DNA from 2 places in the Kocuria salsicia genome. Region 2 is predicted to be linked to the other one. Evidence: riboswitches for the same ligand, from Rfam matches in the RefSeq annotation. Region 2 holds a riboswitch; the other holds the start of a gene.
What was found. Region 2 has a riboswitch for S-adenosylmethionine ahead of ABD264_RS09495 (AMP-binding protein). Riboswitches for the same ligand answer to the same signal wherever they lie in the genome.
Positions count from the first base shown of each region.

Region 1: it holds a riboswitch for S-adenosylmethionine, as region 2 does, so the genes downstream of both, ABD264_RS10505 (bifunctional o-acetylhomoserine/o-acetylserine sulfhydrylase) here and ABD264_RS09495 (AMP-binding protein) in region 2, are expected to answer to the same signal.

Region 1 is NZ_BAAARF010000012.1:124,765-130,300, forward strand. Features, by position in the region: gene metX (homoserine O-acetyltransferase MetX) at 1-511, opposite strand, end outside; gene ABD264_RS10505 (bifunctional o-acetylhomoserine/o-acetylserine sulfhydrylase) at 508-1,950, opposite strand; SAM riboswitch class IV at 2,025-2,143, opposite strand; gene ABD264_RS10510 (VOC family protein) at 2,249-2,887, shown strand; gene ABD264_RS10515 (CPBP family intramembrane glutamic endopeptidase) at 3,029-3,793, opposite strand; gene ABD264_RS10520 (sensor histidine kinase) at 4,025-5,296, shown strand; gene ABD264_RS10525 (response regulator) at 5,293-5,536, shown strand, end outside.
Region 2 is NZ_BAAARF010000010.1:83,616-89,151, reverse strand. Features, by position in the region: gene ABD264_RS09500 (DUF3995 domain-containing protein) at 11-394, opposite strand; gene ABD264_RS09495 (AMP-binding protein) at 404-2,542, opposite strand; SAM riboswitch class I at 2,536-2,629, opposite strand; gene ABD264_RS09490 (hypothetical protein) at 2,821-3,114, shown strand; gene ABD264_RS09485 (hypothetical protein) at 3,158-4,564, shown strand; gene ABD264_RS09480 (ATP-binding cassette domain-containing protein) at 4,561-5,163, shown strand; gene ABD264_RS09475 (hypothetical protein) at 5,160-5,536, shown strand, end outside.

The DNA.
Region 1 (5,536 bases), on a different contig from region 2:
AGCCGCCCACAACAAGCCTCCATCGCCGGATCCCGAGCCGGTCCGCGAGCCGCGCCTCCGCAGCCACGGTGTCCCGCACGGTGATGCGCGGGAAGCGCGAGCCCCACGGCGTGGCGTCCGGGGCGAGGCTCGCGGGGCCCGTGCTGCCGTGGCAGCCGCCCAGGATGTTCGCACACACGACGAACCAGCGGTTGGTGTCGATGGCCGCGCCCGGTCCAATGAGACCGTCCCACCAGCCACCGGCGTCCGCGGCGGCACGGCGGCCGTCCATGTCGAAGGGCGCTGTGTCCCCATAGCCCACGGTGGTGCCGCGCGCCGCGTGCGAGTCACCCGTGAGCGCGTGCTCGACAAGCACCGCGTTGGAACCGTCCGGGGCCAACTCGCCCCACGTCTCGTACGCCAGGCGCACGTCAGGCAGCCGGAACCCGGACTCCAGGGTGAGCTCCCCGATTTCCGCGGCCCGCACCACACCGTCCCGGCGCACCGCCGGGTCCGTCTGCCTCACGGTCATGCCGCGGGCTCGGCGTCCGCGCCCGCACGCGCCGTCGAGCCACCGTCCGTGCCAGCGGCGGGGTCCGCGCCTGGCCCGGTGCGGGTGGGCGCGCTCGACTCCGTGGCGGCCAGCGCCGAGAAGCCCGCCTCGAGGTCCGCGAGGATGTCCTCGATCCCCTCGGTGCCCACCGAGAGCCGCACGAAGCCGGGCTCCACGCCCGCCGCGCGCTGCTCGTCCTCGGAGAGCTGCGCGTGCGTCGTCGACGCCGGGTGTATCACCAGGGACCGCACGTCCCCGATGTTCGCCACGTTGGAGTGCAGGCTCAGCGCGTCCACGAACGAGATTCCCGCCTCCTTGCCGCCCTCCAGCACGAAACCGAGGACGGAACCGGCTCCTCGGGGGGCGTACTTGCGAGCCCGCCCGTGCCACGGCGAGGACGACAGCCCGGCGTAGGACACCGAGCGCACTTCGGGGCGGGCCTCGAGCCACTCCGCCACCCGCTGGGCGTTGTCAACGTGGCGTTCCACGCGCAGTGACAGCGTCTCGATCCCCTGCTCGATGAGGAAGGCGTTGAACGGGGAGATGGACGCGCCCAGGTCACGCAGCAGCTGCACACGGGCCTTGAGCACGTAGGACAGGTTGACGCCGAAGGCTCCGCCCTCCCCCAGATCCCGCGCGTACACCAGGCCGTTGTACGTAGGGTCCGGTTGACTGAAGCCCGGGAACCGCTCCGGGTCCGCGCCGTAGTCGAAGCGCCCCGCGTCCACGATGAATCCGCCGATCGCCGTGCCATGACCGCCCAGGAACTTGGTGCCCGAGTGCAGCACGATGTCCGCGCCCCACTCGATGGGCCGCACCAGGTACGGGGTGGCCACGGTATTGTCCACGATCAGCGGCACCCCGGCCTCGTGGGCGATCCCGGCAACGGTCTCCACGTCCAGGACGTCGTTGCGGGGATTGGGGATCATCTCTCCGAAGAACGCCACGGTGGAGGGCCGCACGGCATCCCGCCACTGCTGCGGATCGTCCGGGTCCGCCACGAACGTGGTCTCCACTCCCAACCGCGGCAGCGTGTGGCGCAGCAGGTTGTACGAGCCGCCGTAGAGGGACGGGCTGGCCACCACGTGCGTGCCCGCCCCGCCCAGGTTGAGCACGGCCAGGGTTGCGGCGGCCTGCCCGGAGGAGACCATCAGCGCCCCCACTCCCCCTTCCAGGGAGGCGAGGCGGTTCTCCACCACCTCGGTGGTGGGGTTGGTCAGGCGGGAGTAGATGGGGCCCATGTCCTGCAGCGCGAACCGGGCCGCGGCGGTGTGCGCGTCAGGGAACACGAAGGACGAGGTCTGGTGGATGGGCAGGGCCCGTGAACCCGTCACGGGGTCCGGGTTCTGCCCCGCGTGGATCTGCCGTGTCTCGAACGCCCAGTCCTGGGGGTTGTCGGGGGTGGGTGCTGTGCTCATGGCCATTCGCCTTCTCGGAAGGATCAGGGGCCAGGCGACCGTCCGCACGGTGCCCGCACGAACGGGCGACCGGTGGCCCGCGCTTGCCGTGGGCGTCGGACGACGTCCCGGCCAGGTCTTCACCCAGGGCACCCCGCCGCGGTGGGAGGGTTGCCGGTCAGCAAGCTGGGGCTTGACGCTGACTCTCGTGACCTAGACCTCCAGTTTGGGAACCCGGCCGCTGCCACGTCAAGTCCGGTGTCCGCAGTGTTGCACCCGAGGATTTGGAGGCCCGTGTGACGGGTGCCACGATGACTGCATGAAGCTGGACCACGTTTCCTTCGCAGCACAGCCGGACGGCCTGGAGGCCACCACCGAACGCATCGCGGACCGGTTGGGGATCGAGCCGGTGAAGGGCGGGGTCCATCCCCGCTTCGGCACCCGGAACATGATCCTGCCGCTGACAGACCACCAGTACGTGGAGGTCGTGACCGTGCTGGAGCACCCCGCCGCGGACAAGGCGCCGTTCGGGCAGGCCGTGCGTGCACGTTCGGAGGCCGGCGGCGGCTGGCTCGGGTGGGTCGTGGAGGTCCCGGACCTCGCCCCGTTCGAGCAGAAGCTGGGCCGACCCTCCGCGCCAGGCGGCCGGATCTTCCCGGACGGCCGCCGCCTGGACTGGCACCAGATCGGCGTCAAGGGCCTGATCGCGGATCCGCAGCTGCCGTTCATGATCCACTTCGACTCCGCGGACGAGATGCACCCCTCGCAGGCGCGCCTCACGGACGTCAGCCTGACGGGCATGGAGATCGCCGGTTCCCCCGAGCGGGTGACGGACTGGCTCGGCGGCCCCGTGGAGGACGTCCTGCGCTCGGTGGACGTCACGTGGTCCGCTCCCCACGGCACGCCCGGTCTTCTGGCGGTCACCTTCGGCACGCCGGACGGGCCCGTCACCATCTGATCCGGGGCACCGAGCCCTCCGGGTTCGACGACGCCGCTCGCACGGCCCCGCGACTCGGTTCGTCGTCGGGGCGAGCCACGGGGGGCACCATGATTGCGGACCCCATCAGCCTCGCCCCCGGGCTGGTGCTCGCGGTGGCGCTCAGCCGCCCAGGAGCTGGGGCACCAGGAACCCCACGGCGTCCAGCAGGAAGTGGCAGAGCAGCAGCGGGGCGAGCCGCCCACCGCGGCGGTAGCACCACACGAACACGAGCCCCATCACCAGGTTGCCGAGTGCCGGACCGATGCCCTGATACAGGTGGTAGCTCGCGCGCAGCATCGAGGACACCACTGCCACCGTCCACCACGAACGCCCCAGCCGCCGCATCCGGTCCGCGAGGAACGCCACCACGATGATCTCCTCCACCAGCGCGTGCCGCAGGGCGGTGAGCAGCAGCAGGGGGACGGTCCACCACGTGGTCTCCAGCGTGGACGTGGTGATCTCCGCCGTGATCCCAAGCGCGCGACCGGCCTGGTAGAGGGCGAGCGTCCCACCGCCCATCAGGACGAACAGCACGAGGCCCCACGCGGCGTCGTGCCCCGGGCGCCGGGTGTCCACGCCGATGCAGTGCAGCACGGCCGGGATCCGGGAGGTGGTGCCCGCGAGCAGGTGCAGCGCGAGCGCCACGGGCACCAGGGCAAAGCAGATCCCGGTGAGCCGGCGCAGGGCATCCAGCACGGGCAGCGGGCTCAGAGGCTGGTTGAGCGTCGTGGAGCTCTCCGCGATCGACGAGCGCAGCGCCATCTCCGCGAGGTCCAGCACGGAGTACACGGCGGAGGCGCCCAGGGAGACCCCGAGCACCAGGAGGATCTGCATCCGCAGGTCGGCGCGGGGCACACGGGGCGGTGGCTCGAGGGAATCGGTCACCCCACCATTGTGCGCGCGGCGGGACCGGTGCGCGCGTCGGCAGTTCCCGGGAGCGTCCCGCCGCAACCGTGCGGGCACGCTGCGCCCCGCGCCGAGCACGCGCCCTCCCTGCCGCCGCCCCGTCGGTGGATCCGTTGTCGGGCGGACCCATCGTGAAGGTGGCCGTCGTCGGGTCCACCCGCGAGACGGCGCGCCCCGCCGTTCGGGTCGCTCCGTCGGTAGTGGGAAGCCATGCGCCCGAGCCCCGTCGCCACGGACACCTCCCCGCCCCACCGAGCCCTGCAGCCGGGGTGGCGTCGGCGGGATGCCCTGGGTGCCGGCGTGCTGGCACTGGCCGGCGTTGAACTGGTCTACCTCTCCGACTTCGTGCAGTCGGTCCCGTGGAAGGCGGACGTCGGGTGGGTTGCCATGGGCGCCGTGGTGCTGGCCGCCCCGCTCGCCTGGCGGCGTCGCTTCCCTGTGGCCGTGATGGTGGCGGTGTCCTTCGTGTACTTCGCGCTCGGCACGTGGGCCGGGATCGAGATGTACGCCTCCCAGGTGGTGCTGTTCCTGGGCTTCTACTCCGTGGGGGCCTGGTGCCCGGACCGCCCCCGCGCCACGTGGTCCCGCGCAGCCGTGGCCGTGGGGGTGGCGGTGTGGCTGGGCTGGAGCACCGTGGACCAGTTCACGGATCCGAAGGTGGGTGAGCACGGCGTCAACGCCTACATGGCCATCGCCGCGATCCAGTTCCTCGTGAACATCGCCTACTTCGCCGGGGCGTGGGTCTTCGGCGACCGGGCGTGGAACGCGGCCATCGAGCGGCAGGAGCTCGAGGCCGCCCACGCCGAGATCCGGCAGCAGCAGGAGCGGCTTGCGGAGCAGGCCGTGAGCCTCGAACGGCTCAGGATCGCCCGGGAGCTGCACGACGTCGTGGCCCACCACGTCACGGCCATGGGCGTCCAGGCCGGGGCCGCGCGGCTGAGCATGGCGCGGGATCCCGAGGCCGCCACCGCACACCTGCGCGGCGTGGAGTCCTCGGCGCGTGACGCCGTCACCGAGCTCAAGACCATGCTCCACACGCTGCGCGACGGCGAGGAGGCCCCCGATTCCCTGCCCCGCCTCCCGGACCTCGACGCGCTCGTGGCGGAAGCACGGGCCATCGGTCAGCGCGCGGAGCTGCACCGCATCGGTCCCGAGCCGCATCTGCCGCCCCCGGCCCAGCTGGCGCTGTACCGCACCGCCCAGGAGGGGATCACGAATGCCCGAAAGCACGCCGGCCCGCGGGCCTCGGTCGCGGTGCGGCTGCGCACCGGGGCCGACCGGGTGGAGCTGGAGGTCAGCGACGACGGACGCGGCGGCCGCGCGGGGGCTCCAGCATCCGACAGCGCAGGCATGGGGGTGCCCGGCATGAGAGAACGGATCACCACGGTGGGCGGCACCCTGGAGGCGGGCCCGAAATCCGGAGGTGGCTGGCTCGTGCGCCCCACCGTTCCCACCCGCAACGACCGGGAGAAGCAGCGGTGAGTCTGCGTGTGCTGCTGGTGGACGACCAGCCTCTGATCCGCGTGGGATTCTCCGCGATCCTCACCTCTCAGGAGGACATCGAGGTGGTGGGCGAGGCCTGCGACGGCCAGGAGGCCCTCGAGCTCGCCGCCGCCCTCGCACCGGACGTCGTGTGCATGGACGTGCAGATGCCGCGGCTGGACGGCATCGAGGTCACCCGTCGGCTGCTCGCCGCAGGCTCCCGCGCTGCGGTGCTCGTGC
Region 2 (5,536 bases):
CCGATCATGGCTAGTCGCTCGTATCCGGTGGCCGGCGGATGAGCCCGATGAGCACGGCATTGCTGATCACCGTGTTGGTCCCGCCGTAGACCACCAGGACCACGGCACCCACCCAACTTATGGCCCGCCAGAACCGCCGCCAGGGCACCCTGCCATAGGCTTCCGCCACTGGGATGACGGCTGCCATGAGCTTGAAAAGTGAAACCATGCCCAGCCCCAGCCCGACGGCCAGGGGTGCCTCGTAGGACAGCCGTACCGTCCACTCCCCCACGGTGTCCAGCAACCAGTGCCCGCCCAAAGCCCAGTAGAGGCTGAATCCGGCATGCACGACCCCGGCCGCACACGCCAACCAGACCCAGCCGCGACCGCCGTGGGATCGGGGCAACAAGCTCATGTGGTCAAGCTAAGCACGCCCTGCCAAGACCTCCGCGATCGCGTTTAGCGCTTCCTCGTTCTGCAGCGAGGAACGGTCGCCCAGCTGCTCGCCCTCGTAGAGCTGGGTCAGCAGGCGGCGCGTGATCTTCCCCGAACGGGTCTTGGGCAGATCCGGAACCACGATGACCTCGCGCGGTTTGGCGATCGGGCCGATCTCCCGGGCCACGTGCGCGCGCTGCTCCTCGCGGACCTCGTCCGCGGACAGCGATTGCGCATCCGCCGTGAGCACCACGCACGCCAAAATAGCGTGGCCCGTTACCGCGTCGCGGATCGGGGTGGCCCCGGCCTCCACTACGTGGGGGTGGGTCACCAGGGCGGATTCGATCTCGATCGTCGACAACCGGTGCCCGCTCACGTTGATCACGTCGTCCACCCGCCCCAGGATGTAGAGGTCGCCCTCGTCATCGGTGCGTGCGCCGTCGCCGGCCCGGAACCAACCGCGCTCGCCGTAGGCCGCCCAGTAGGAAGACAGGTAGCGCTGCGGATCGCCCCATACCGTGCGGGCCATGGACGGGCCGATCTTGTCGATCACGGCGTAACCCTGCAGGTTGGGGCCCACTTCCTCACCGGCCTCGTCCAGTACCCGCACAGATACGCCGGGGACCGCACGCGTAGCGCAACCGGGCTTGTGAGAGGTGTGCGCTGCAGCCTCGTCGAACGTGCCGGGACGGGCGAACTGCGGATCGTGCGGACGCGGGGAGGCCACGCACGAACCCGTCTCGGACTGCCACCACGTGTCCACGAACGGCACCTCGTCCCGGCCCACCTGCGCGCGCAACCAGCGCCACGCCTCGGGATTGATGGACTCGCCCACCGAGCCCAGCAAGCGGATCGAGGACAGGTTGTAGACCTGCGGCAGGCCCTTGGGGAACGCGCCCATGAGCGAACGGATGAGCGTGGGCGCGGTGTAGTAATTGGTCACGCCGTAACGTTCGATGATCTCGAAATGCCGCCCGTGATCCGGGGTGTTGGGGGTGCCCTCGTAAATCACCTGGGACACGCCGTTGACCAGCGGGCCGTAGATCTCGTACGTGTGCGCGGTGACCCACGCGAGGTCCGCGGTGCACCAGTGCACGGTGGAGTCCACCTTGGCGGGGTCGTTCACCGTGGCCAACTCGTCCGGGCGCAGCACACCGTGGGCGTCCGGGGCATCCGGGAGCAGGTCGAACAACAAGGCGTGCGTGTACGCGGTCTGCACCAGGTACCCGCCCATCGTGTGCACCAGGCCCTTGGGCTTGCCCGTGGTGCCGGACGTGTAAATGATGAACAACGGCGTTTCCGCGTCGAAGAACTCGGGCTCGTGGACGTCCGGCACGTCCGCCGTGAGTTCGTGCCACCACACGTCACGGCCGGGGGTCCACGGCACGCCGTCCTGGTCCTTGGACCGTTGTCCGCGTGTGCCGCGCGGCAGGTCCGAGCGTCCCGGGCGGGAGGTGCGGCGCACCACCACCACGTGCTCGATGTCGTTCTTGCCGCCGCACGCCTGGTCCGCGTTCGCCTTCACGGGGACGACGACGCCGCGCCGGTTCTGCCCGTCCGTGGTCACCAAAACCTTGGCACCGGTGTCCTCCACGCGGAACTTCAACGCCTCCGCGGAGAACCCGCCGAACACCAGCGAATGGATTGCGCCGATGCGCGCGCACGCGAGCGTGATGATCACGGTCTCCGGAATCACCGGGAGGTAGATGACCACGCGATCACCCTTGACCACGCCCAGTTTCAGCAGGGCGTTGGCGGCCCGGGAGACCTCGCGCTGCAGGTCCGCGTACGTGTATTGCGCGCGGTCGCCCGGCTCGCCCTCGAAATACAGCGCCACGTGGTTGCCGCGGCCCGCCGCAACGTGCCGGTCCACGCAGTTGTAGGACACGTTGAGCGTGCCGCCCTCGAACCACGCGATGTCCGGGACGCTGTACACCGGGCCGCCGGATTCGTCCGCGCCGATCCGCCGCGGCTTGTCGAAGCGGTGGGTGGTGTGCCACGGCTGTGCCCAGTCCAGGCGGTTGGCCTGGTCGTCCCAGAACTGTTCTCGAGCGGCGTCGGAGATCAACGCGGGATTGGGCGTGGGGGAACAAGGGTCTGAGAAAGAAGAAATCTCGATCAACTCCATCGTTCCTGGCATTAGCACCTCGCACCACGTGGGTGCTGGTTGCTGCGACGTCGACGAGCCAGGTCTCTCGGCCGCTCCGGATGGGAACCGTTCCATTGAACGCGGCGGGTGGGCGCGGCGGCAAATCCACACCCCTTAGCCATTCGGCATCACGTCCATCGGCCGACCGGATATCCGGTCGGCCGATGGATCGTGGGCTTCCACACAGCAGGATACGAAGTAGCTGATCCGAGAACCAACTCAACCGATGCAAGACCCACTCGCTGAAAGGAAGATCAATGTCTACCGTAACCTCCACCTCCGCACCTGTCACCACCTCCAAGGCCCGCAGCGCCGCTCCGGCCATGTTCGGTGGTGCCGCCGTAGCCATGCTCGTGGCGCTGTTCTCCGCCACCTACACCCTGGGGATTTCCTCCGGCCTGGCCACGAACCTCTACTTCGCGCTCAACGCGCTCTCCTGGGCAGCTCTGGCTGCCAGCGTGGTCGCGTCGTTCGGTTTGGGCACCGCGCTCGCGGGCACCATCTACGGCCTGGCCAAGAAATGGGCCCTCAAGCAGTTCGTCCAGTGGTGATTCAACCGCTCACTGCACCCTGATTGTCTCCGAGGAGGACCAGATGAACGGGTCAACCACCCACAGCCGTGGACCGGCCGCAGTTGCAGCGGTCCTCCTCGGAGCCAAGGGCAGCTACGTCAATGACTTCCGACGCCGCGTGCACCGCACCCGTGGTGTCCTGAGCAGTCTGGGCCTGCCCGTGAGTTCCGGAGCGGTACGCGCGTTCATGATCCTGGGCACGGCATTGGCCGTGGCCGTGATGCTCGTGGGCATCGTGTGGAGGCCGCCCAGGGCCGGACTGCGGAGCATGGGCATCCCGTTGGACGCCCCGGACCTGGTGACCCTCGTGAGCGCTCTCGCAACCGCGGGCCTGATCCTCGCCCGGCGTCGGCACTCCGCCACCCATGCCACATGGGCCGGTGTCAGCCCCGACGTGGAGATCGGCTTGCGGTGTGGGCCCTTAGGCGTGGACCTGGGCTTGGCTCTGATGCTCGCGGTGCAGAACTTACGCTGGCACGAGCCCCACAATCTGCTGGCGGCTACCGCACTCATGGGCACCGTGGTGCTCGCGGTTCTACCTACCCGCTCCCTTCTGCTAAACGCTGCCGGCGCCGGGAGCCTCGTGCTCGCCGTGGTGCCGTGCGCCATGGTCATCGTGCCGCTACTCGGTCCAGCCCTCGGAGCCGGCCACGCCCTCCCGTCTGGTCGAGGGGCGGGTGGGTGGATCGGCATCGCTCTCCTGGGCCTCGCGGCGGGGCCGCTGTCCGCAGGGCTCTACCACCTCGTGGCTCCCGCTCATGCGCTGCGCACCTCGGGGCTTGTGCTTGACCTGGCCGTGAAAACCGGTCCCCTGCCGATCATCGCCGCAGCGGTCACCCGGATCGCAGAGGCCACCCCCTGGGCAGAGGCTGCCCCGTACGTGGGACTGGCCGTGTTCTTCCTTGGCCTGCTGACTCTGCGCAACTCGTTCGTCCGTGTCACGTCTCCGGAAGGCCTGGGCTATGCCCTGTTCTTGATGCGCCTGGCCCCTGGGCGGGTGTGGGCGCTGCAAGGACGGGCGCTGGCGATGTCTGTGTGCCTGTCTTGTCCTGCCACGGTCGCCCTCGCGCTATGGCTGGTCCTCGGTGGCTGGTGGCACCTGGCCCTGCTGCTGCTCGCCCTGCTGGCCATGGAGATCGGGATCGAGACCCTCGTGGTGCAACGCAGCACTGCGGTCCTGCCCGCATCCGCCATGGCGCAACTGCCGCAACGATCCAAGGCCGGCTTGGCCGCAGCCCTGTGCGGCGGGGTGGCCCTGACGTTCGCGGGCGTCTTCACGGCCACCGGGGCACACGATGTCGGCGCCGGTCCCGCTACATGGGCCGCCGCGGGCTTCGTGGCCACCGCCGTGGCACTGCTGGCGCTGGCCGTCCACGACGCCCCCGAGTGGATCCGCGAGCTCTCGGCCACCGAAACGGAGGAATCATGAACACCATTGATCACCTGAACCACGCCTACGGCACTCACGTGGTGTTTCAGGACGCTCGGATCGAGTTGCCCGACGTGGGAACCGTGGCCCTGAGGGGGCCCAACGGATGCGGCAAGACCACCCTGCTCAAGTTGCTAGGCGGTGTGATCCGTGCGCAGTCACCGGCGGTGACCACCTGGCGGAACAGTCACCACGCCACGTATCTGGACACTGAGTACCTGACACTGGAACACCTGACGGTGAACGAAACCTTGAACGTTCTCGCGCCGCTCATGGCCCCGGATGGGGACGGCGGGCACCCGCTGGTGGACGGCTCGATGGCCGGGACCCGGGTCGGAGACCTCTCCCTCGGGCAGCGGCAACGACTCGTGCTGACGATCGCCCTGGGACTCAAAGGCCCTCAAGTCCTCCTCCTGGACGAGCCTCTCAACGGCTTGGACGCCCGGGCGTGTGCCTTGGCCCGGAGGCTGATCAGTGCAAACGGCCGGGACCGGCTGGTCCTGCTGGCCACCCACGAGGAGGACCGATGGACGGACTATGACCTGGTGGTGGAGTCGGTCAACGTAAGCCACTTGTGCCGGGCGGAGGTCACCGCATGAACACCATGGTCAGTCATGCCGCCATCCCCGAGCCCCGGTGGAAGTCGCCGCGCGTCCCCGGATTCCCCACCCTGCCCACGGATCTCGGCCTGATACTGCTCAGCGCCGGGGTGGGGGCATGCCTCGCGCAACTGTTCCGCTGGGACCGGCTGGACGAGGTAGCCAGTGTCACAGCCGAGGACATCTTGCTGCACAACCTGATGGTCGCGGCCCTGGCCACGGTCATCACCATGCACGCGGCCCGGGGCATGATGCTGCTCAACGGTCTGTGGCTGGGCATGGGCCTGGCCGCCAGCTCCCACCTGGCCGGGGCGGGACAGACTCTGGGCTTGGCCGCCGTCCACGTTCCCCTGGAGATCGTGGCCTGGGCCAT